One region of the Afipia sp. P52-10 genome, then DNA from elsewhere that is predicted to be linked to it. Evidence: predicted binding sites of a transcription regulator. Region 1 holds the regulator's gene; the other holds the start of a gene.

The links. The regulator LexA, encoded in region 1, represses DNA repair genes until DNA is damaged. The targets are predictions, from matches to a motif close to TGTTCNNNNTGTGTTCNG.
Region 2: X566_RS18090 (2'-5' RNA ligase family protein) is a predicted target of LexA. The motif match lies at 5,146-5,163, and genes of this name have one in related genera.

The regions. Positions count from the first base shown of each region.
Region 1 is NZ_AZSJ01000007.1:724,566-736,734, reverse strand. Features, by position in the region: gene lpxB (lipid-A-disaccharide synthase) at 1-1,066, shown strand, start outside; gene gltA (citrate synthase) at 1,145-2,449, opposite strand; gene gltX (glutamate--tRNA ligase) at 2,597-4,024, opposite strand; gene X566_RS20680 (glutamine--tRNA ligase/YqeY domain fusion protein) at 4,327-6,021, shown strand; gene X566_RS20675 (ComEC/Rec2 family competence protein) at 6,240-8,396, shown strand; gene lexA (transcriptional repressor LexA) at 8,390-9,094, opposite strand; gene glp (gephyrin-like molybdotransferase Glp) at 9,277-10,485, opposite strand; gene moaC (cyclic pyranopterin monophosphate synthase MoaC) at 10,490-10,990, opposite strand; gene trpC (indole-3-glycerol phosphate synthase TrpC) at 10,995-11,813, opposite strand; gene trpD (anthranilate phosphoribosyltransferase) at 11,845-12,169, opposite strand, start outside.
Region 2 is NZ_AZSJ01000007.1:179,925-192,093, forward strand. Features, by position in the region: gene X566_RS18050 (hypothetical protein) at 1-1,154, opposite strand, end outside; gene X566_RS18055 (DUF899 domain-containing protein) at 1,277-2,050, shown strand; gene X566_RS18060 (hypothetical protein) at 2,057-2,362, shown strand; gene X566_RS18065 (GNAT family N-acetyltransferase) at 2,377-2,856, shown strand; gene X566_RS18070 (GFA family protein) at 2,892-3,296, opposite strand; gene X566_RS18075 (YafY family protein) at 3,385-4,104, shown strand; gene X566_RS18080 (SRPBCC family protein) at 4,190-4,678, opposite strand; gene X566_RS18085 (helix-turn-helix transcriptional regulator) at 4,675-5,037, opposite strand; gene X566_RS18090 (2'-5' RNA ligase family protein) at 5,183-5,770, shown strand; gene X566_RS18095 (helix-turn-helix transcriptional regulator) at 5,796-6,164, opposite strand; gene X566_RS18100 (ArsC family reductase) at 6,445-6,807, shown strand; gene X566_RS18105 (CoA transferase subunit A) at 7,153-7,830, shown strand; gene X566_RS18110 (3-oxoacid CoA-transferase subunit B) at 7,831-8,520, shown strand; gene X566_RS18115 (SDR family oxidoreductase) at 8,545-9,345, shown strand; gene X566_RS24800 (hypothetical protein) at 9,460-10,368, opposite strand; gene X566_RS18125 (ABC transporter ATP-binding protein) at 10,626-11,381, shown strand; gene X566_RS18130 (ABC transporter ATP-binding protein) at 11,374-12,141, shown strand.

The DNA.
Region 1 (12,169 bases):
GGGGGAAGTTGTCTTTTCGGGCGTCGGCGGCGGTACGATGGCTGAAGAGGGACTGACGAGTCCATTTCCGATCGACGAACTGTCGATCATGGGGCTTGTAGCCATCCCCCGCCGGTTGCCGGCGATCCTGCGGCACATTCGCGAAACCGCCGATCGTGTCATCGCCGCCGATCCCGACGTGCTCGTGATCATCGACAGCCCGGACTTCACCCAGCGGGTCGCCAAACGGGTGCGCGCCCGGGCGCCGCACATTCCGATCGTCGATTATGTCTCGCCCACGGTGTGGGCCTGGCGTCCGGGGCGCGCGCGGAGAATGCGTCCTTACGTCGATCATTTGCTGGCGCTGCTGCCGTTCGAACCGGAGGTGCATCGCAAGCTCGGTGGACCGCCTTGCAGCTACGTTGGCCATCCGCTGCTGGAGCAGCTTGGGGTGTTGCGGCCGAATGCTGCCGAGCAGAGCCGGCGAGAGGCCGGCAATCTGCTGGTGGTGTTGCCGGGCAGCCGCCGGATCGAAATCCGCCATCACATGCAGCCATTCGGTGAGACGCTGGCGCGATTGCGCGACCATGGCGTGTCGTTCGAGCCAGTGATTGCGGCGTTGCCGCACTTGACCGACCTGATTGGCGAACTGAGCCGCGATTGGCCGGTGCAGCCGCGTATCGTCGTCGGCGATGACGAACGCCGCGCAGTCTTTCGTTCCGCGCGGGCGGCGCTGGCGAAGTCGGGGACGGTGACGCTTGAACTGGCGCTGTCGGGCGTGCCGATGGTGACCGCTTACAAGGGCTCGGCGTTCGAGGCCTTCGTCGCACGGCGACTCATTCGCGTATCGTCGGTCATCCTGGCCAACCTCGTGATCGGCGAGAATGTCGTGCCCGAGTTTCTGCAGGAGGCCTGTACGTCCGAGCAGCTTGCGCCTGCGCTGCGCGCCCTCTTGGAAGATGGCCCTGCGCGACAGCAGCAGGTGGACGCTTTCGCCAGACTGGACGAGATCATGTCGACCGGCGCGCGAACGCCGAGCCAACGGGCCGCCGATATCATACTGCGGACGTTGCGCAAGCCGTCCTGATATCGCCAGTTGCGGAAAAGAAAAACAGCCGATGCGGGGATCGCACCGGCTGTTTCGTATCAAGAATCCGCCCGAAGCTTACTTGCGCTTGTCGAGCTGGACGTACTGACGTTCGGCCTGGCCGGTATAGAGCTGGCGCGGACGGGCGATCTTGTAATTCGGCTCGTTGATCATCTCGCTCCACTGGCTGATCCAGCCGACGGTGCGGGCGACTGCGAACAGCACGGTGAACATCGAGGTGGGGAAGCCGAGGGCCTTCAGCGTGATGCCCGAGTAGAAGTCGACGTTCGGATAGAGCTTGCGGGAGATGAAGTACTCGTCGCTGAGCGCGATCTTCTCGAGCTCCATCGCGACCTTCAGCACCGGATCGTTCTGGTGACCGGTTTCCTTCAGCACCTCGTGGCAGGTCTTCTGCATCAGCTTGGCGCGCGGATCGTAGTTCTTGTAGACCCGATGGCCGAAGCCCATCAGCTTCACGCGGCTGTTCTTGTCCTTCACTTCCTTGATGAACTCAGGGATATTGTCGACCGATCCGATTTCCGAGAGCATCTGCAGCGCGGCCTCATTGGCGCCGCCATGCGCAGGACCCCACAGGCAGGCGATGCCTGCCGCGATACAGGCGAACGGGTTGGCGCCTGACGAACCGGCGCCGCGCACCGTCGAGGTGGAGGCGTTCTGCTCATGGTCGGCATGCAGGATGAAGATGCGGTCGAGCGCGCGCGCCAGCACCGGATTGACCTTGTACTCCTCGCACGGCACCGCGAAGCACATGTGCATGAAGTTCGAGGCGTAATCGAGCGAGTTCTTCGGATACATGAACGGCTGGCCGATCGTGTACTTGTAGGCCATCGCTGCCAGCGTCGGCACCTTGGCGATCATGCGCATCGAGGCGACCATGCGCTGATGCGGATCATTGATGTCGGTGGAGTCGTGATAGAAGGCGGCGAGCGCACCAACTGATGCGACCATCACGGCCATCGGATGCGCGTCGCGGCGGAAGCCCTGGAAGAAGCGGGCCATCTGCTCGTGAACCATGGTGTGCATGGTGACGCGGCGATCGAAATCCTCCTTCTGCGCCTTGGTCGGCAGCTCTCCGTAGAGCAGGAGGTAGCAGGTTTCGAGGAAGTCGCCGCCCTCGGCGATCTGCTCGATCGGGTAGCCGCGATAGCGCAGGATGCCGGCGTCGCCGTCGATGTAGGTGATCTTCGACTCGCAGCTGGCGGTGGCCATGAAGCCGGGGTCGTAGGTGAACACGCCGGCCTGATTGTACAGCGAGGAGATATCGATCACGTCCGGACCGACGGTGCCGCTTTTGACCGGGAAATCGTAATTCTTGTTGCCGACCGTCAGCGTGGCGGTTTTGCTTTTATTTGATGCGTCCATGGCGTATTCCCCGGATCGTTGCGGTGGCTGGGCGCGGCTTGAAGGTCGTTTTTGAGCGTGCGACCGGGGCCGCGGGAAGGGCTCCGTTGCCCTGCGTAGCCCATTGCTGTTTGCATCGCAAGATGGCTGGAAGTGGCGCTTTTGGCGTCACGATTTCGGCGACAAATCCCCCAGCCGGGCCAGGCATTCCTCCTTGCCGAGCACGGTCAGGACATCGAAAATGCCCGGCGAGGTGGTGCGTCCCGTGAGCGCGATACGCAGTGGCTGCGCGATGGCGCCGAGTTTCAGGGAACTTTGTTCGGCGTAGGTGCGGATCGCGCTTTCGGTGGTTTCGGCGTTCCACGGCGATACGCCGGCCAGAATGCCTTTCAGCGTGCCGATCAGTTTGCGCATCTCGTCGGTCAGCAGGGCGGCTGCTTTGCCGTCCATGGCGATCGGGCGTGCGGCAAAGATGAAAGCGGCGCCGTCAATCAGATCGAGCAGTGTCTTGGCGCGCTCCTTCAGGCCGGGCATGGCCTGCAGCAGCTGCGAGCGCGTGAATTGGTTGAGCTTGTTCTGAATGTCGGAACCGTTCGGCGCGAACGGCAGCACATTCTCGAACGCCTTCACGAGATCGTGGTTATCGGCATTGCGGATGTAGTGGCCGTTCAGGCTTTCGAGCTTGGCGAAATCGAACCGTGCGGCGGAGCGGCCGACGGCGGGAAGATCGAAGGCGTCGATCAGCTCCTGGGTCGAGAAGATTTCCTGGTCGCCGTGACTCCAGCCGAGGCGGGCAAGATAGTTGCGCAGGGCGACCGGCAGATAGCCCATGGCACGATAGGCATCGACGCCGAGTGCGCCGTGCCGTTTGGATAGTTTCGAACCGTCCGGCCCGTGGATCAACGGAATGTGAGCCATGGCCGGGACCTCCCAGCCGAGCGCTTCGTAGATCTGCTTCTGCCGTGCGCCGTTGGTCAGGTGGTCGTCGCCGCGGATGATGTGCGTGACGCCCATGTCGTGGTCGTCAACCACCACGGATAGCATATAGGTCGGATTGCCGTCCGAGCGCAGCAGCACGAAATCGTCCAGGTTCTCGTTCTGCCAGACCACGCGGCCCTGCACCTCATCCTCGATCACGGTCTCGCCGGTCAGCGGAGCCTTGAGACGGATGACGGGCTTGACCCCGGCGGGTGCTTCGGCCGGATCGCGATCCCGCCAGCGCCCGTCGTAAAGGCGGGTCCGTCCCTCGGCGCGCGCCTTCTGGCGCATCTCGTCGAGTTCGGCGGGCGACGCGTAGCAGCGATAAGCATTGCCGGCCGCGAGCAACTGCGCGACGGCCTCGCGATGACGTTCGGCTCGCGCATACTGGTAGACGACGTCGCCGTCCCAATCGAGTTCCAGCCACCTCAGACCGTCGAGGATGGCGTCGATCGCCTCCTTGGTGGAGCGCTCGCGATCGGTGTCCTCGATCCGCAGCAGCATCTTTCCGCCGCGCCCGCGCGCATACAGCCAATTGAACAGCGCGGTGCGCGCTCCGCCGATATGCAGGAAGCCGGTGGGCGAGGGAGCAAAGCGCGTGACGATGGGTTTGGTCATATTGGGCGGAAGGTGGCTGCTGAGGGGTGGGTCGTATTCCGGGCGAAACGCGCCACGATCGCGTGGCGGGAGTTTGCATCGGGTCTGTCAGTCACCGGAAACAGACATTTCCGGCACAATTTCGGCTTGTACGCATGTCCGGCACGTTTTGCAGTGGGGGCGCCCCGGATCGCCGCACTCAATAGCGCGGACCGGTGTATAACAAAAGCTTTCGTTGCGGCGGCAGGGCTTGGCTCCGGCGGGCGGATTTGGCAGATAGACCTTCGTTTTCGAGCCCTCGTGGCGAACCTGGAATAGACTTGATGGCAGTGGCAAAGGCAGCGGACGCAGGCGCCGCAGAGGCAGGACGCGATTTCATCCGCGATATCGTTGCGGCTGATCTGCAAGCCCAGCGGCATGCCGGCGTGGTCACACGCTTCCCGCCGGAGCCGAACGGCTACCTGCACATCGGCCACGCCAAATCGATTTCGCTGAATTTCGGCATCGCCGAGGAGTTCGGCGGGCGCTGTCACCTGCGCTTCGACGACACCAACCCGGCCAAGGAGGAGCAGGAGTATATCGACGCCATCCAGCGCGATGTCCGCTGGCTGGGATACGACTGGGGCCAGAACCTGTTCTATGCCTCCGATTATTTCGAACAGCTCTACGTCTGGGCGGAGAGCCTGATCGAGCAGGGGCTGGCCTATGTCGATGACCAGTCGCAGGAGGAGATGCGCGTCAACCGCGGCACCCTGACCGAGCCTGGCAAGAACAGCCCGTTTCGAGATCGTTCCGTCGCGGAGAACCTCGATCTGTTCCGCCGGATGCGGGCGGGCGAATATCCGAACGGCGCGCGCGTGCTTCGCGCCAAGATCGACATGGCCTCGGGCAACATCAACCTGCGCGATCCAGTGCTCTACCGCATCCTGCATGCGACCCATCCGCGGACCGGCAAGGCCTGGTCGATCTATCCGAGCTACGACTATGCGCACGGCCAGTCGGATGCGATCGAGCACATCACCCATTCCATCTGTACGCTGGAATTCGAGGATCATCGCCCGCTCTACGACTGGTTTCTCGACAAGCTGCCGGTACCGTCGAAGCCGCACCAGTATGAATTCGCGCGTCTGAACATCACCTATACGCTGCTGTCGAAGCGGGTGCTCACCGAACTGGTGCGCGGCGGACACGTTTCGGGCTGGGACGATCCGCGCATGCCGACCATCGCGGGCCTGCGGCGGCGGGGCGTGCCGCCGGCGGCGATCCGCGACTTCGTCAAGCGGATCGGTGTGGCCAAGGCCAACAGCGTCGTTGATGTCGGGATGCTCGAATTCTCGATCCGCGAGGTGCTGAACAAAACGGCGTCGCGGCGGATGGCAGTGCTGCGGCCGCTGAAGGTCGTGATCGAGAACTATCCGGAAGGCCAGACCGAGGAACTGGAGGCGGTCAATCATCCGGACGATCCCGCCGCGGGGACGCGGCGCATCACCTTCGGCCGCGAGCTTTACATCGAGCAGGACGATTTCATGGAGAACCCGCCAAAGAAGTTCTTCCGCCTATCGCCCGGTTCGGAAGTTCGCTTGCGCTACGCCTATTTCGTCAAATGCCACAGCGTCATCAAGAACGCTGCCGGCCAGGTGGTCGAGCTGCGCTGCACCTATGATCCGGAAACCCGTGGCGGCAACGCGCCGGACGGGCGCAAGGTGAAGGCGACCATGCACTGGGTCCCGGCAGCCAATTCCGTGCAGGCGGAGGTTCGCGTCTACAACCAACTTTTCACCAAGTCCGCGCCGGACGCGGCCAATTTCGCCGCCGATCTCAATCCGAATTCGCTCGAGGTGCTGCGCGACGCGCGGCTGGAGCCGTCGATCGCCGAGAGCAATTCGCTGGAGCCTATGCAGTTCGAGCGGCTCGGTTATTTCACGCGTGATCCCGACTCGAAGCCGGGTCACCCGGTCTTCAACAGGACGGTTGGTTTGCGCGACACCTTCGCCAAGGAGGTCGGCGGCAAGACCTGAGGCCGCCGGCTTGCTACAGTGCTGCCAGTCACGGGACGTGACGGGAGTTTTGCGTGGTCGAGCGGGGCAGAGGGCAAAGCAGGGCTTGGGTCTGGCGTCCGAACGCCACGGCATGGGCGTGGGGCTGGCGTGAGCTTCCCTGGTTTGCTGCTGCGATGGGCGGTTTGGACCGCTTTGCCGCGTGGATTCGGCGGCAGCTCGCTGCCGAGCGCGCCCGCATGCAGCTTCTTCCATGGATCGCCATCGCGTTCGGTGCGGGCGTCGCTGCCTATTTCGGAGCGGCGCGGGAGCCGATCGCCTGGATCGTCGCGTCGGTGGCTGCAGCGCTTGTAGCGACCGCATTCGGGCTGCGTCGCACCGGTTGGTTTCCGGTCCTCGCGCTGATTGCGGCAGCGGCCACGGGGTTTGCCACTGCGAGCCTGAAGACCATACGGATTGCGCATCCGGTGCTCGCCAAACCGGTCTTCGCAGTAACGATGAGCGGTTTCGTCGAGGTGCGCGAAGAGCGCGAGCGGAGCGATCGCTTCGTGCTGCGTGTGGATCGGTTCGAGCCCGCGCGCTCGAGCGATCTTGCGGTCACGCCGGAGCGGGTCAGGCTTTCGGTCAAGAAAGGCACCGCGCCGGTGGTCGGCAGTTACGTTGAACTGAAGGCGCGACTGTCGCCGCCGTTCACGGCGCTGCGCCCCGGCGGTTACGACTTCGCCCGCGACATCTACTTTCAGCGGATCGGCGCATCGGGATTCGTGCTGGGCGCGATCAAGCCGCTCGCGAAGCCCGAAGAGGGTGGCTGGGGGCTGCGCTATGCGGCGGCTATCAGCAGCATGCGCGATGCGATCGATGCGCGCATTCGCCAGTCCCTTTCGGGCGACGTGCGCGCGATCGCGACGGCGCTCTTGACCGGCAAGCGCGATGCGATCTCCACGCCCGTCAACGAGGCGATGTTCGTATCCGGGCTTGGCCACGTGCTGTCGATTTCCGGCTATCATATGGCGATCGTCGCAGGTGCGGTTTTCTTTGCCGTCCGCGGGCTGCTGGCGCTGTTTCCCTCGCTGACGGTGGGTTTTCCGATCAAGAAATGGGCAGCGGCTGTGGCCCTCGTTGCTGCGGCCTTCTACCTGTTGCTATCGGGGGCGGAGGTGGCGACGCAACGCTCGTTCCTGATGACGGCCATCGTGCTGCTCGCGGTGATGGTCGATCGCCGCGCCGTGACCTTCCGGACGCTGGCTGTCGCTGCGCTCGTGGTGATGCTGATCGCGCCGGAGGCCCTGGTGCATCCGAGCTTTCAGATGTCGTTTGCCGCAACGCTCGGACTTGTCGCGCTGATGGATCGCGAACAGCCGCTGTTCTCCGTCTCCGACGACATGGCGGTCCCGCGCTGGGTGTTGTGGGGCGGCCGTGAGATCGTGATCCTGCTGCTGGCCTCGCTGGTCGCGGGCCTGGCGACGATGCCCTACGCGGCATTCCATTTCCACCGGGCGACCCCCTATGGCGTGCTGGCCAATCTGGCGGCGATGCCGATCGTGTCGGGATTTGTCATGCCGGCAGGGTTGCTCGGACTGCTGGCGATTCCGTTCGGGTTCGACGGCATCTTCTGGACGATGATGGGCTGGGGTATCCGCTGGATGGTCGCGGTCGCGCAGTGGGTAACGGCGTTGCCCGGATCGGTCGGGCGCGTTCCCGCGTTCGGGATGGGCGCGTTGCTATTGGCGACTGCCGGGCTCGTCGCCATGGCTCTGTTGAAGACGCAGCTTCGTTGGGCGGGGGCCGCTCTCATGCTGATTGCGGCGTCCATCGTGGGGGTGGCCCAGCAGCCAGATATTCTGATCTCCGCTGACGGACAAAGCGTGGCGGTTCGCGCCGCCGATGGCCGCATGCGGCTGATGCAAACGAAGAGAGACGCATTTGCGGTGCGCGAGTGGCTGGCGGCTGATGCCGACAGACGGGCGCCGGATGACGGCACGCTGACAGACGGCATCGGCTGCGATGCGGCGGGCTGCGTCGCGCAGTTGGCGGATGGGCGCAAAGTTGCGCTGACGATGCGTTCGGACGGTTTCGCGGACGATTGCGAAAAGGCGGCAGTGATCGTCACGGCCCGTCAGCCGCCGAAGGCGTGCCAGACGATGGTGTTCGATCGCGAGCGTCTGGAGCGTGAGGGCAGCGTCGCGCTTTATGCCCGCGCCGGAGACTTCGCCGTCGAGGTCGTCAGGCCGGCCGGCAGCGACCGGCCATGGGCGCGTCAGGAAGCGCAAACCACTGTTCTTACCAGCGAAGCTGAGGCTCCCTTATCGGCAAACAGAACGTCGCCAGCAAGCGAAGCGCCACGTCCGGTCGATGCAACGCCCTCGCCGGATGCGTTGCCCCCTGAGGATCAGTAACGGCGGAACAGGCTGACCAGCTTGCCTTGGATCCGCACACGGTTGGGCGGCAGGATGCGCACCTCGTAGGCGGCATTGGCCGGCTCGAGCGCGATCGAGGCGCCGCGACGCCGGAAGCGCTTCAGCGTGGCCTCTTCCTCGTCGATCAAGGCGACGACGATATCGCCGGTGTCGGCGGCATCAGTGCGTTGGATCATGGCGACGTCGCCGTCGAGAATCCCAGCTTCGACCATCGAGTCGCCACGCACCTCCAAGGCGTAGTGATCGCCCGAGCCGAGCATCTCTGGCGGCACGTTGATCGTGTGGCTGCGGGTCTGCAGGGCCTCAATCGGCGTACCGGCGGCAATCCGTCCCATCACCGGAATGGCGACAGGGCGCCCGCCGTCGTCCTCGGAGGCCGTGCGGACCACCTTGCCCAGGTTGCCCTCGATGACGTTGGGGGTGAAACCGCGCCGGCCATTCCCGACGAAACCGCCTGCAGACTGTTCCGGCAGCTTGATGACCTCAATGGCACGAGCCCGGTTTGGCAGGCGGCGGATGAACCCACGTTCCTCGAGCGCCGTGATCAACCGGTGGATGCCGGATTTGGAGCGCAGGTCCAGCGCGTCCTTCATTTCGTCGAAGGAGGGCGGCACGCCTGCTTCCTTCAACCGTTCATTGATGAACCGCAAAAGTTCATACTGCTTGCGCGTAAGCATCTCGACCAGTCCCCCGAAATGATGTCGGCCCAATCCGGCTGTGCGCGAACGTGGGCCAACCCGGTTTCGATCGTTTCCCGTTCCAGCCTGAGACAAGGCCTAGAAACAAATCATGAACAGACACTATATGTTCGATATGTGTTCCGCAAGCTCTTAATTTCCGGTCAACGTCTGGAAAAATCCTAGATCGGGAGCTGCAGAATCCGGCATGGGGTGCCCGCGAGAGCCGCCGGGGCGTGGGGCGGCCGGATGATGAGTGCATCAGCGCGGGTGAGATTCGCAAGCAGGGAGCTGTCCTGATGGTTCACCGGCGTCGCAATCGGCACGCCACCGGGACGCCACGCCAGCGAGGCCCGCAGATAGTCCTCGCGCTGGTCATTGGCGGGCAGGTCCTGCCCGAGCGCGGCCTCGCTAATCGGCCAGGCGACATCCTGGCGACCCGACAGGGCGCGGATCAGCGGCGCCATGAACAGGATGGCGCACACGTAGGATGAGACCGGATTGCCGGGCAGGCCGAGCACGCGCAGGGAACCGCGGCGGCCATGCATCATCGGTTTGCCCGGCCGCATCGCGATCTTCCAGAAGGCCATGTCCACGCCTTCGGCCTTCAGCGCCGTATGGACAAGGTCGTGATCGCCGACTGAGGCGCCGCCCGTCGTGACGAGCACATCGACGCCTGCGTCGATCGCGCGGTGGATCGCTGCGGTCGTCTCAGGCAGCGTGTCGCGGGCGATACCGAGATTGATCACGTCTGCGCCCTCGTGACGCGCCAGCGCCCGCAGTGCATAGCCGTTCGAATAGACGATCTGGCCGGGGCCCGGCGCCGTGCCAGGCATGACCAGTTCGTCGCCGGTGGCGAGCAGGGCGACTTTCGGACGGCGGTGGACGGGCAAGGTCGGATGATTCATCGCCGCCGCAAGTGCGAGATCGCGATCCCGCAATCGGTGCGAGGCCTTCAGCAGGACCTCGCCGGTGCGGAAGTCGATCCCGGCGCGGCGGATGTGCTTGCCCGGCGTCGCGGCTTCGTTCACCGTGACCGTCGCGCCATCGCGGACCGTATCCTCTTGGATCACCACCGCGTCGGCTCCCGGCGGGATGACGCCGCCGGTGAATATCCGCACCGCTTCGCCCGGATTGACGATGCGGTCGAAAGGGCGTCCTGCGGCGACTTCCCCGATGACGTTCAATGTCGCGCCTGTAATGGCGTCGACGGCGCGCACGGCATAGCCATCCATCGCCGACATGTCGTCCGGCGGCTGCGTGCGCAGCGCCTTGATGTTCTGTGACAGCACGCGGCCTGCTGCGTCCTCCAGCGGGAGGTATTCCTCCGGCAGACCCGCTGCTCCTTCGAGCACTGACCTGATCGCGTCGGCGAGCGGCATCAACGCCATGGCGTCATCCCTTCACCTTGAAGTGGCCGGACTTGCCGCCCTTCTTTTCGACCAGATGGATCGCTTCGATGCGGATACCGCGATCGGCCGCCTTCACCATGTCGTAGATCGTCAGGCAGCCGACCGAGACGGCGGTCAACGCTTCCATCTCCACACCGGTTTGGCCGGAGACCTTGACGGTGGCGCGCACACGACAGCCGGGCAGCTTTGCGTCGGGCTGGATATCGACTTCGACCTTCGACAGCAGCAATGGATGGCAGAGCGGAATCAGTTCGTGAGTGCGCTTGGCAGCCATGATCGCGGCGATCCGTGCGGTGCCGAGCACGTCGCCCTTTTTGGCATTGCCTTCGAGGATCAGCTTCAGCGTCGCTTTCTGCATCACGACAGCGCCTTCGGCGACAGCGATCCGCTCGGTCGAAAGCTTGGTCGAGACGTCGACCATGCGCGCCTCGCCCTTGGCATCGATATGCGTGAGGGAGTTCGGCGCTTTGGAGCTCCGCGCCATCGGTTTAGCGTCTGCCAGTGGCGCGGCCGGCTTCGCGTGCCAGCAGCGTGCGGGTGGCCGCAGTGACGTCGGTCTGCCGCATCAGACTTTCGCCAACCAGGAAAGTCGCCATGCCGACCTGCGACAGCCGCGTCAAGTCGGCTGGTGTGAAGATGCCGCTTTCGCCCACCGCGATGCGATCCTTGGGGATCAGCGGCGCGAGCTCTTCGCTGGTCGCAAGCGTCGTTTCGAACGTACGCAGGTTGCGGTTGTTGACGCCGAGCAGCGGCGAGCGCAGCCGCAGCGCGCGATCGAGCTCGGGGCGGTCGTGGACTTCGAGCAGAACATCCATGCCAAGCGCGAACGCTGCGTCCTCGATGTCCTTGGCCGCCGCATCGTCTAGGGCCGCCATGATGATCAGGATGCAGTCAGCACCATGCGCGCGCGCCTCCACCACCTGATAGGTGTCATACAGGAAATCCTTGCGCAGCACCGGCAGCGAGACCGCCGCGCGCGAGGCGACGAGATAGTCGAGGCTGCCTTGGAACGACGGCATGTCGGTCAGGATCGACAGGCAGGTCGCGCCGCCCGCCTCGTAGGCACGGGCAAGCTGTGGCGGGTCGAAGTCGGCGCGGATCAGACCCTTCGATGGCGATGCCTTCTTGATCTCGGCGATCAGTGCATACTCACCACGCGCGAGCGTCTTGCGGATCGCGTTGGCGAAGCCGCGGGGGGCAGGGGCGGCCTTGGCAGCGGCTTCGACGGCGGCGAGCGGGCGGGCGCGCTTGGCGGCCGCGATCTCTTCGCGCTTATAGGCTTCGATCTTGGTCAGGATGTCGGTCATCAGCGGCAAGCCCGGTTCGTCCAATCCTGTATCAGCCGTTTGAGACCGCAACGAGGCGGTTCAACCGTTCCATGGCGCCGCCGCTGTCGAGCGACTTCGCACCGAGTGCGACGCCTTCCTTCAGATTCTTTGCATGACCTGCGACCACGAACGCAGCGGCCGCGTTCAACAGCGCCACGTCGCGGTAAGCGCTCGGCTTGCCCTCGAGCACGCCGCGCAGGCTCACCGCATTGGCGGCCGCGTCGCCGCCCTTCAACGCATCGGCATGGGCGCGCGGCAGGCCGGCATCTTCCGGGGTGATCTCGAAGGTGCGTATCTGGCCGTTCTCCAGCGCTGCGACAGCGGTCGGTCCGCTC
Region 2 (12,169 bases), 540 kb from region 1:
CATCGCCGTGCGCGCCCACGGCCGAAGGGTTGCACCTTGCCTGCCGCGGCGAGCTGATCGAGTGCGCGTTGCACAGTGCGCTGGCTGGCGCCGAGAGCGAGCGCCAGCGCCGAGCTCGACCATGACTCTCCGTCCGCAAGAAAGGCGAGCACCGCCGCGTGCTCGTCCTCGACAGGCCGCGCCAGCACGACCACCTCGCGGACCCGTCGCGGCACCAGGATGAATCCCTGCTTGGTGGCGCTGACACCGGCGAGCGGCCGCAGCACCGCGCGCAGGCGTCCGATCTCGACCCGCAGCCGGGCGCGGTGCGACTCGTCGGCATGCTTGGCGCGGAATGTGCGCGCGAGCAGCGCCTCGCGTGAGATGTCGTCGGGCCAGGATTCCGCCAGCGCGCGAGCGAGCGCAAACAGCACCGGCCGCCGCGCAAGCGGGATCATCGTGCCTCCATTGCGGACGGCATGGCGGCAGGCGTCGATGATCAGCGCGTTGGACGCCAGCAGCGTTTCGACATCCCCAAGCAGCAGCAATCGTTCGCGGCGCTTTGCGATCAGACGGGCGGCGGGCGTGTTCAGGGCGAGGGTTGCGGTATCGATCTCCGCGCTCAGCGCGGGAATCCGGGCGTTGCGTGCCGCGCGCTGAGCCCGCGTCAGGGCTGCGCGAGCGGTCTTGGCCCGGAGGCGGCGGATCGCGATCCCCGCAACGATCAGCTCCTGCGCAGCCCTCAGCGCCGGCGGCAGGGATGCCGAAGCCACTCCGGCAAGCGCTTGCTCCGCCTCGTCGAGGCGTCCGATCAAAAGCAGCCGGCGAATCTCGAGATGCCGGGCATGGGCAGCGTTCAGCTGGTCGTCGTGCGCTTCGAGAGTCATGCGGGCCGCTTCGAGCATCTTGGCTGGCCAGTCCAGATCACGCGAGACCAGTGCAATTTCCGCTTCGGCAACGACGCATCTGGCGCGGGCGACGGCCTCCCTCGCGCCGAAGGCGCGGGCGGCCCGGCGCAGCAGCGCTCGCGCGCGCACCAAATCGCCGAGCTGCGCCATGGCGATGCCTCGCAGGGCCAGCGCCGGCGCGTCGTCGCGCAGCGCGACCCGCTTCAAGGCGCCGATCGGATCGCCTGCGGCGAGCGCGCGCGCAGCGGCCGTGATCATCGAGTCCATCGAAATCCCGTCACACTTGTCACTCTCGCCGGTCCGCAGGCCGGCGCTAGCCTGACCACATGACAGCACGTCACGTCGTATCGCGAACGAACGGCGAAGGCTACATGGCAAGGAGTGAAGGTATGAAACACACGACGGGAACACGAGAGCAGTGGTTGTCGGAACGGCTCGCGCTGCTCGATGCCGAGAAGGAACTGACGCGGCGCAGCGACGAGCTGGCGCGGCGCCGTCAGGCGCTGCCGTGGGTGCGAATCGACAAGCCATACCACTTCGATACCGAGGAGGGCAGCGTATCGCTGGCAGGCCTGTTCAAGGGGCGGTCGCAGTTGATCGTCTATCACTTCATGTTTGGGCCGGACTGGGCCGCGGGCTGTCCCTCATGCTCGATGATTGCGGACGGCTTCAACGGCTTCGCGGTGCATCTGGCCAATCACGACGTCATGCTGTGGGCGGTGTCGCGCGCCCCGCTCGAGAAACTGCAGGCTTACAAGCGGCGGATGGGATGGACGTTTCCCTGGGCATCGTCGGCGGGCAGCGATTTCAATCCCGACTTCAACGTCTGGTTCTCCGAGGAGCAGCAGCGCCAGGGCGCGATCGAATACAACTATCGGCGCGAGCCGGAACGCGAGTGGCGTGCCGGCCAGCCGGGCGGCGGCATAGAGGCCGAGGAGAAGCTCGCGGCCTCCTGCGGAACAGATGTCGCCGCCTACAGCCGTGATCGTCCGGGCATGAGTGCGTTCGTGCGCGAGGATGATGTCATCTACCATTGCTACTCGGCTTACGCGCGCGGTGTGGATGGCATTTGGGGCGCGTATGCCTGGCTCGATCGCGCTCCCAAGGGGCGCAACGAGGCAGGCATCTGGTGGCGCCGCCATGACGAGTACGGCAACGGGTGAGGGGCCATGCCATCTGCAAGCGCGCGGTCTGATGCGGCTGGGGCGGAAAGCCGCGACGTTGCCGTCCTGAAAACGGCAACGCGCTGGCTGCATCTCGCCGCCGCGCCGGCCTTCGCCGTCATGGCGGTGGCGACCTATGGCGGCGACCAGCCCGATCTGCTCTGCTCGAACGGACAGGATGCATCCATGTTGAACGGAATGATGACGATGTATGTGTTGATGAGCGCTTTCCACCTTGGTCCGTGGCTGAGGCTGATATCCGGCCGGGAACGCAATACTCGCGATCGCCGCACTGACATCAGACCGCGCTGAGGAGAGCGCAAGCCATGACGATTCCGATCGTCATTCGCCAGGCGGGTCCGACCGATCGCGCAGCGCTGAGCCAAGTGCTGCAGGAGACGTTCGAGAGCACCTGGCGCCCGAACATCTCAGTGGCTGCTGCAGAGGCGTATCTCCGTGCGGCGCACGGAGACACGTATGTCGCGCGGCATGGACTTGCCTTCTGGCTCGCCGAGCTTGCGGGCGAGGTCGCAGGGTTTGTGCATTGGGACGACGATTTCATCGAGGCGCTGCATGTCCGTCCGCGTTTCGCCCGCCGGGGGATCGGCGGGCGGCTGATGGATGTCGCCGAGCGAGCGATCGCGCGCGCCGGATTTCCTGCCGTGCGGCTGGAAACAGACACGTTCAATGAAGGAAGCCGTGCTTTCTATGCCGCTCGCGGTTACGCGGAGGCAGGCCGCTATCCCGATGAGGAATGGAATAGTGGTCTGACCACGATCCTGTTTGTGAAGCAGCTTGGCGAATAGCCCGAGCGTCGCTTCAAAAATGTTCGTCAGCGTGCTCACAGGTGCCTCGTTTCGTCGGGCTCGGACCACCAGTCGTTGTCGCGGCCGTTGAAGTATTTGAGCGGGGCCTCGATCAGCTCGTCCGGTTCGGCGTTGTCGAGGGTCGCCACCTGGATCGCGACATAGGCGCCGCCGATCTCGGGGATGTCGCCGCGTCCGAACGGGCGGACGCCGCAATGTTTGCAGAACAGGTGGTGCGCGCTCTTGGAGCCGAATTGATAATCGGCGAGGGCGTCTTCGTCCGTCAGCAGGCGGAAGGCGTCTGGCTTGACGATCGTCGCCCAGTTCCGGGTCTTCTTGCAGATCGAGCAGTTGCAGCGGCCGGTGCCGGTCGCGAGATCGATGTCCGCCTCGTAGCGGACCGCGCCGCAATGACAGCTACCCGTGTAAGTCTTCAGCATTGTTGGGTCCATGGTTTGTTCACTGTCGCCACCCTACTGAAGGACTGTTGCCACCATGCTGTCAGCATGCCACTGCTAGGGTCGCTTCATGAGACGCGCTGACCGCCTGTTCCAGATCATTCAAATTCTCCGCCGCTCCGGCCGGCCGGTGACGGCTGCCGCCATCGCCGAGGAGCTGGAGACTTCGAAACGCTCCGTCTATCGCGACATCGCCGCGCTGATCGGCCAGCGGCTGCCGATCCGCGGCGAAGCGGGCATCGGCTACGTGCTGGAGGGCGGCTTCGACCTGCCGCCGCTGATGCTGACATCGGACGAGATAGAGGCGGCGGTGCTCGGCGCGCAGTGGGTGGCGGGCCACGGCGACGTCGCGCTCGCCCGTGCCGCGCGCGACCTGATCGCGAAGATCGCGGTGGCGATCCCGGAGAATCTGCGGCCGCTGATTCTCGACGCGACGGCGCGTACGCCGCCGGGCTGGCGGATCCCGCCTGACGCGATCGACGTCGCGCAAGCGCGCGCCTGGGTGAAGGCCGGGCGCAAGATCGCCCTGGTCTATCGCGACAACCAAGACCGGGAGACCGAGCGAGTGATCTGGCCGACGGTGATCGCTTACTTTGACGCGTCGCGGCTGCTGGTCGGCTGGTGCGAACTGCGTCAGGAGTTTCGCTCCTTCCGCATGGACCGTATCCGGCGGGCCGACTTTCTCGACGAGCGCTATCCGGTCAGGCCAGCGGTGCTCCGCGCAAAATGGTTCGCGAACTGGTCGGGTAAGGAAGGCGCAAGCGAACAGTGGCAGCGGTTTTCTGAATAGTCCGTCGTGCTCCGACCGCGCGTTGCTCTCGTGCAACCGGCGAGGTGACGCCGGTTGCCGAAAGCGGTGCTGCAAGCGTATCCGTTCAGGCGCGTCCTTGCTCCTGCTTGAGGATGGCCACCATCTGATCGACCACCGTACCCCAGCCATCGTAGAAGCCCATCTGCTCGTGGTTCTTACGCGTCTCCTCGTTGCCGTGGATCGCGATTGCGGTGTAGCGCGTGCCTGAGCCCTTCGGCTCCAGATGGAGCACGGCCGTAAAGAATGGCTTCGGCGAAGGGCGGTAACCTGGCAGCAGGGTGTCGGTGAACACCAGCCGCTCGTTCGGAACGATCTCCAAGTAGCAGCCGAGGTTTGGAAACTCCTGGCCTTCCGGCGAGCGCATCACCGTCGAGAAGATACCGCCGGGACGCAGATCGATCTCGCAGTGGGTGGTGATCCACGGCTTCGGGCAGAACCACTGTTTCAGGTGTTCCGGTGTGGTCCACGCCTTCCAGATGAGTTCGCGCGGCACGTCGATCTCCCGCTCCAGCACGAGGTCCAGCTTCGGGTCGATCTTGAAGGGGAGGGTCATGGTTGTTCCTTTTCCTTGAGTTCGAGGAGGTAGGCGTCGAGCTGATCGAGGCGGCGTTCCCAGAACCGGCGCTGCCGGGTCAGCCAGTCCTCGGCGAGCTTCAGTTGCTCGGCTGCGAGCGCGTAGGTGCGGACACGGCCGGTCTTGGTCGAACGGACGAGGCCGCTGCTTTCCAGGATCTTCAGGTGCTGCAGGAAGGACGGCAGCGCCATTTCGAATGGGGCGGCGAGCTCGCTGACAGACGCCGAACTCTGACTCAGCCGCTCCAGCACATGGCGCCGGGTCGGATCGGACAGAGCGCGGAACACGCCGTCGATCTGCTGCGGGTTGGGGGCGGATGCGCTGGCTTGCGGCGTCACGATGATCAGCTCCTGAGTGCAGCGCTTATCCATCAAATCAATACTTAGGTCAATACCTAAGTATTGAGAGGACGCGAAAGGTTCAGCTCCGTCTTTGCGTGACAATTTTGTTCATGGTATGTTCTTTTGGAGGATGGCTGTATTCATGCGTAATTCGCCGCTGCAATTGCCTTTGGCCTTTGAGCATCCGCTCGCTGACGATTTCGTATTCTTCGCGCTGCTGCCGCCGCGCGAGAGCTGTCCGGCGATCATCGAACTCGCGAAGCGCTGTCGTGCCGATCTCGGTTTGCGGGGCGCGGTATTCGCGCCGGACCGATTTCACGTTTCGCTGCATGGTTTCGGTCCCTATTCCGGCCTGCCGGGTGACGTCGTCGCCATGGCCAGAACCGCGGCGGCTTCGATCTCGGCTCCGGTCTTTGACGTGGTGTTCGATCGGGCCGTGAGTTTCTGGACCAAGCGGCCGAGGCGTCCGTTCGTCTTACGCGCCGGTGGTGATGTGGTTGCGCTGAGTGCGTTCCATCGCACATTGGGACTGGCCCTGACGCGCAGCGGGCTTTCGCGGGTGAACTCCCACTTCACGCCGCACATGACGCTTCTATACGACCGGGTGCTGGTACCCGAGCACGAAATCGAAACGATGCGATGGACCGTGCGGGAGTTCGTTCTGATCCACAGCCTGCAAGGGCAGACGCGCTACATTGAACTTGGCCGCTGGCCGCTGCAGGACTGCTGATGGGTGCGTGCGGCGATTGCGGGGTTCAGCGTTTCGGTTTGCGCGGCGCGCGCTTCGGTGCGGCAGGCCTTGCGGCGTCTTCGCCGAGCATCAGTTCGAGCCGGTCGAGGCTTGCATTCCAGAACGCGCTGTAGCGTTCAAGCCATTGGTTGGCTTCCTGCAGCCGGGCGGCTTCGATTTTGCAGGGACGCTTCTGCGCCTCGCGGCTGCGCGAGATCAGGCCCGCATGTTCGAGCACCTTGAGGTGTTTCGAGATCGCCGGCTGGCTCATCGCGAACGGTTGGGCGAGTTCGCTCACCGACGCTTCGCCCGAGGCGAGGCGGGCGATGATGGCGCGCCGCGTCGGGTCGGCGAGGGCGGCGAAGGTCAGGTCGAGGCGCTCGGACGGAGTCATGGAAGCTGAGCCTTTTATATAACCGTAAAGTTATCTAAGAAGCCGCTCTTTGACTGTCAAGCTGTCGCGATTGGTTCGTGCTGGGGCGGCAAGGTGCCTGTGGACAGAACGGCGGTGTAAATCGAGCGGAGCGGATCACATCCCAAACGCCACGCCGTTATATGCTGCTGAAGGTTCGTTGATTCCGCCATGTGCAGGTCGGCTTGCTGCGCCAGATGTCCCATGTTGGAAGCAAACCACGAGCTCAGCGCGACATCATCGCGCAACAGGAAACGATGGCATGACGACGATCTACGGCATCAAGAACTGCGATACGATGAAGAAGGCACGTGCCTGGCTCGACAGCCATCGCGTGGCCTACGACTTCCACGACTACAAGACCGCCGGCATCGACAAAAAGCGGCTGGAGAACTGGGTCAAGCAGCTTGGCTGGGAGGCGCTCTTGAACCGCGCTGGCACCACCTTCCGCAAACTGTCTGATGCGCAGAAGGAAGGGCTCACCGCGACGAAGGCGATCGCGCTGATGTTGGAACAACCGTCGATGATCAAGCGTCCGGTGCTCGATCTTGGCGGCAAGCTGCTGGTCGGTTTCAAGCCCGAACTTTACAAGGCCGAAGTCGACGTCCGAAAAGCCAAGGCGTGATGAAGCCCTGCATGCGAGCGATGCATCGGCGCGCGCAACGGCGTTTCGTGCCGTCAGGCGGCAAGAGAAGTGCCTGGTTGTCGCAGTAGTCCTTTGCGCGGAACGCGGCTTGTCTTGTGCCGATGGAGTGCAATGTCCTAATGTCTTTTCGCGACACGCCTCGTGACCGGCCGACCGGCTGGAGCTCTCAACGGCGAATGAAAAACAACTGAGCGTGCGCTCCGCAAAAGTGTGAACCGGTTTTGCGATCAGAGCGCGATGCGAAAAACGACGCGGGAGCCTCGTCCCTACGCTGACCGGATTCACTGAGCGGGACGCGGCTCGACGCCAAAGGCTTGGAGAACTATGCCTATCAATAAACATGTCGGCTCCGCGCAAGAAGCGCTGGCGGATGTCCGCGACGGTTCGACCGTGATGATTTCGGGTTTCGGCGGCGCCGGATTTCCGAACGTCTTGATCCGCGAACTGGTCAAGCGCGCGCCGAAGAACTTGACGCTGGTGGTGAACTCGGCGACCCATCGGTTGTCGTTCACCCATGAGCTGATCGAGGCAGGCCTCGTGCGCAAGGTGATCTGCAGCGCCGCGCGCGGTCCGGGCAAGGAGCTGTCGCCGTTCGAGAAGCTCTGGAAGGAAGGCAAGATCGAGTTGCAGTGCCTGCCACAAGGCACCTTCGCAGAAGCGATTCGCGCTGGCGGCGCTGGCATTCCGGCGTTCTTCACGCCGGTCGGCGTCGGCACCGACCTGACGAAAGGCAAGGAGGTGCGCGTATTCGGGGATCGTGAATACGTGCTGGAGCAGGCGATCACCGCCGACCTCGCTATCATCCGAGCGGACACCGCCGACACTTATGGCAACCTCACCTTCCGTTTCGCGCAGATGAACTTCGGCGCGGCGATGGCGACTGCGGCGAAGCTGACGGTCGCGGAGGTGCGTGAATTCCGCAGCGAGCCAACGCCGCACGAGCGCGTGCAGCTCCCGGGTGTTTATGTGGATCGTGTTTTCGTTGCGCCGGAGGCCAAGTAAATGAAGCCGCTCAATCGTAGCCAGATGGCATGGCGCGCTGCGCAGGACATCACCGACGGATCGCTCGTCAATCTCGGTCTCGGCCTGCCGGTCTCGGTCGCCGATTACGTTCCGGCCGGACTCGACGTGTTCTTCCAGTCAGAGAACGGCGTCATCGGCGTCGGCCCGCTTGCTTCGCCGGAGGCTGCCGACAGTGACCTCGTCGATGCGGGCAGCCGGCAGATCACGTTGCGGCGGGGTGCTGCGATCGTCGATTCGCCGTGGTCGTTCTCGATGATCCGCGGCGGCCATATCGACGTGACGGTGCTCGGCGCGTTCGAGGTAGCGGCGAATGGCGACCTCGCTAACTGGGACATGAAGATCCCGAACAAAGGACCGCTGGTCGGCGGCGCGATGGATCTTGCCGCAGCCGCGAAGTCTGTGTGGGTCATCATGGAGCACAACACGCGCTCCGGCGGTGCCCGCATCGTCAAGAAGTGTACGCTGCCGCTGACGGCCCAGCGCTGCGTCAAGCGCATCTATACCGATCTGGCGGTAATGGAGATCAATGCGTCCGGCGTGCTGGTGCGCGAGATTGCCGAAGGGCTGTCCCGCGACGAGCTGCAGGCGCGCACCGACGCTCCGCTGACCTTCGCCGCGGACTGCAAGGTGCTAAGCGCCCCGCCGCTTGCCGAAGTTGCTGCCGCATAACCCCGTCAATCCTGGAGGAACGTCATGGAAATTTCTCTCGCAGGCCGTACGGCCATCGTCACCGGCGGCAGCAAGGGACTTGGCTATGCGATCGCGACGCGGTTCGTGAACTCGGGCGCAGATGTGATGATCTGCGCCCGCGGCCGCGAGGCGCTCGACGCGGCGGTGGCATCGATCGCCGCAGGTGCCGCGTCCACTAAGGGCGGCAATGCGCGCGGCAAGATCGCAGGTGTCGCTGGCGACGTGTCGAAGGCTGACGAGGTGAAGCGCATCTATGACGAGGCGATGAAGACCTTCGGCAAGGTCGACATCCTGGTCAACAATGCGGGCGTCTCGCGCGCCGGGGCGTTCGAGACGCTCACCGACGAGCGCATGCAGGAGGATCTCGACCAGAAACTGTTTGCAGCGATCCGCATGACACGGCTGGTCTGGCCGCAGATGAAGGAGCGGCGATGGGGCCGCGTCATCAACGTGCTCAATATCGGCGCCAAGGCACCGCGGGCGGCCAGCGCGCCGACCTCGGTGACGCGGGCCGCCGGCATGGCGCTGACGAAGGTGCTGGCAGGCGAGGGCGCGCCGCATAACGTGCTGGTCAATGCCTTGTTGGTGGGTATCATCGAGGCGGATCAGCATGTGCAGTCGGCCAAGCGCGCCAACATCCCGATCGACGAGTACATGGCGCAGCGCGCGAAGACGATCCCGCTCGGCCGGCCCGGCAAGGCGGAGGAATTCGCCAACATCGCCTGCTTCCTGGCATCCGAGCAGGGCGGGTTCATCGCCGGCACTGCCACCAACGTCGATGGTGGCATGTCGTCGGTCGTCTGAACCGGCGACACGACGCTGCTACGTGCCAGATAATGATAGCGAAGGCCCGATCCGGTGATGCCGGCTCGGGCCTTTCGCGTGTCCAGCTTGCGTTGGTTGCCTGCGTCGTTTTGATCACATGTCGATCACGTTGTCGTCGCCGCCGCGTCGCGGCGGCATCCGATGCACGAGATCGCGGTCGATTACCGCGCGCAGGGTGTATTGCGGATCGTGATCGGCCGGTCGCATCAGGTCCTTGTTGACGAAGCGGCCTTCCGACGAGATCGATTTCAGCGATGCGATCATGTTGATGACCCTGCCTGCTTCGCCGAACGGCAGGAGCAGACGCTCATAGTCGACGCGGCGGCCTTCGATGTCGTCGACATTGAAGATCGTATAGATCGGCAGACGGGTCGCGATGCAGGTTTGATAGATCGGCTCCAGATAGAACCACACGGCAGGGTCGATCGTCTCCTGGAGCACGCGGTCGATTCCTGAGACGCCGTAGGAGTCGATCAGTCGGTCGCCTTCATGGGTGATGCGATAATGCGGCACGCCGTCGACCGTCTCGACATCATAGAACACCAGCTCGGGCATCTCATCTTCGATCCGGGCGGGCAGGAATGCATTGCGAACCGGAAGCTGCTGCGTCCGCATATAGAGACGAATCCACTCGTTCAGAAAATCACGCTGACGAATCGATCGCACGATAGATGGCGTGGCACTTTCAAAATGCATGATGACAAAACCATTTGAGCGACGCGAAGGCCGCTTTGAAATGACTGAAAGATGAGAGCAGCTGTGCTTAGTCGATTCAGTTGACGATGGACAGAAGTCAGGCCGAGAAAATTGATCGAGTGCGGCGAGGCCATTCGCCGCGACAAACGCGCGGAACCGTGCCCGTGCGTACTCTGCGGCGGCGACGGCTGGCGCATGCGACCGGCATTCGCAGTCAATTCGGCGGGATGCACGCAGGGCTGCCGGAAGCCTGATCCCCGTCGCTTGAGGCCGTCGCCACAAGGACAGGCATTCGCCCGATTTCATGCACCAAACGATTGTTTTTGCGTGATGAAACGCTCAGGGCGGAACCGTCTACCACTAATGGAGGACGACAAAGGGTGAATCTTGCCCAGCAATACGGCTTGCAGTGCGGTTGATATTCAACGCATATTTCGCCAGCCGCGTTCGACCGAGAGCCAAAGCTCCACCCCCGCGCAAGACGGGATGCGGTGAAGGGATGTGCGTTTAAGGAACCTCTTCCGGCTCGACGCTGGGCCGCGAGGTTGCAAGGGGAATGCTGATTGAGCGGCGAGTTTATTCTCGAAACCCGCGGGCTGACGAAGGAATTCGCCGGCTTCGTGGCGGTTCACGATGTCAATCTTCGCGTGCGCAGGGGCCATATCCATGCGCTGATCGGCCCAAACGGCGCAGGCAAGACGACATGCTTCAATCTGCTGTCGAAGTTTCTGCAGCCGTCGCGCGGCGAAATCCTCTATAACGGCGAAGATATCACCACGCTGAAGCCGGCCGATATCGCGCGGCTCGGCCTGGTGCGGTCGTTTCAGATATCAGCGGTGTTTCCGCACCTCACGGCGTTGGAAAACGTTCGCGTCGCCCTTCAGCGGCAGCACGGCAATTCCTTCGATTTCTGGCGCTCGAAAGCGGTGCTCGACCGTTTCAACGCGCGTGCGCACGCGCTGTTGAACGATGTCGGTCTCGATGCCTTCGCCAACGTTGTGGCGGTCGAGATGCCGTATGGCCGCAAGCGCGCGCTTGAGATTGCGACCACCCTCGCGCTCGATCCGGAGATGATGCTGCTGGACGAGCCGATGGCCGGCATGGGCCACGAAGACATCGATAAGATCGCGGCGCTGATCCAGCGCATCGCCAAGAACCACACGATCTTGATGGTCGAGCACAATCTCAGCGTGGTCTCCAGCCTCTCGAACGTCATCACCGTATTGACCCGCGGCCGCGTCCTGGCTGAGGGCAACTACGCTGATCTGGCCAAGGACGAGCGCGTGAAGGAAGCCTATCTCGGAGCAGGTCATGGTTAGTCAGTCGGCTGCCCGCACTCTTGCACCGAACAGTCCGCCGCCGCAGGCCGCGCCGTCGGCGCATGCGGTGCTACGGGTGGAAAACCTCGAAGCCTGGTACGGTGAATCGCACATCCTGCACGGTGTCACCTTCGACGTGAGACCCGGCGAAGTGGTGACGCTGCTTGGTCGCAATGGCGCTGGCAAGACCACGACGCTGAAGGCGATCATGGGCATCCTTGCGAAGCGGCGCGGCTCGGTCGTGTTCGAGGGCAAGGAGATCATCCGCACCGCCTCCGACAAGATCGCCCGCCGCGGCATCGCGTTCTGTCCGGAGGAGCGCGGCATCTTTGCCTCCCTCGACGTGCGCGAGAATTTGATGCTGCCGCCGCAGGTGCGTCCGGGCGGACTGTCTTTGGAACAGATCTTCGAGTTATTTCCGAACATCAAGGAGCGGCTATCGAGCCAGGGCACCAAGCTGTCCGGCGGCGAGCAGCAGATGCTGGCGATCGCGCGTATCCTGCGCACCGGCGCGCGCTTCCTGATGCTCGACGAGCCCACCGAGGGACTCGCGCCGGTGATCATCCAGCAGATCGGCAAGACCATCGCCCGTTTAAAGCAGCAGGGCTTCACCATTCTACTGGTCGAACAGAACTTTCGTTTCGCCTCCACGCTCGCCGACAGGTTCTACGTCATGGAGCATGGAAAAATTATTGATACCTTCGCCAACAGCGAACTCCAGGCCAACATGGAGAAGCTGCACAACTATCTCGGCGTCTGAACCACGATAACAAACAGGAAGCACCAAG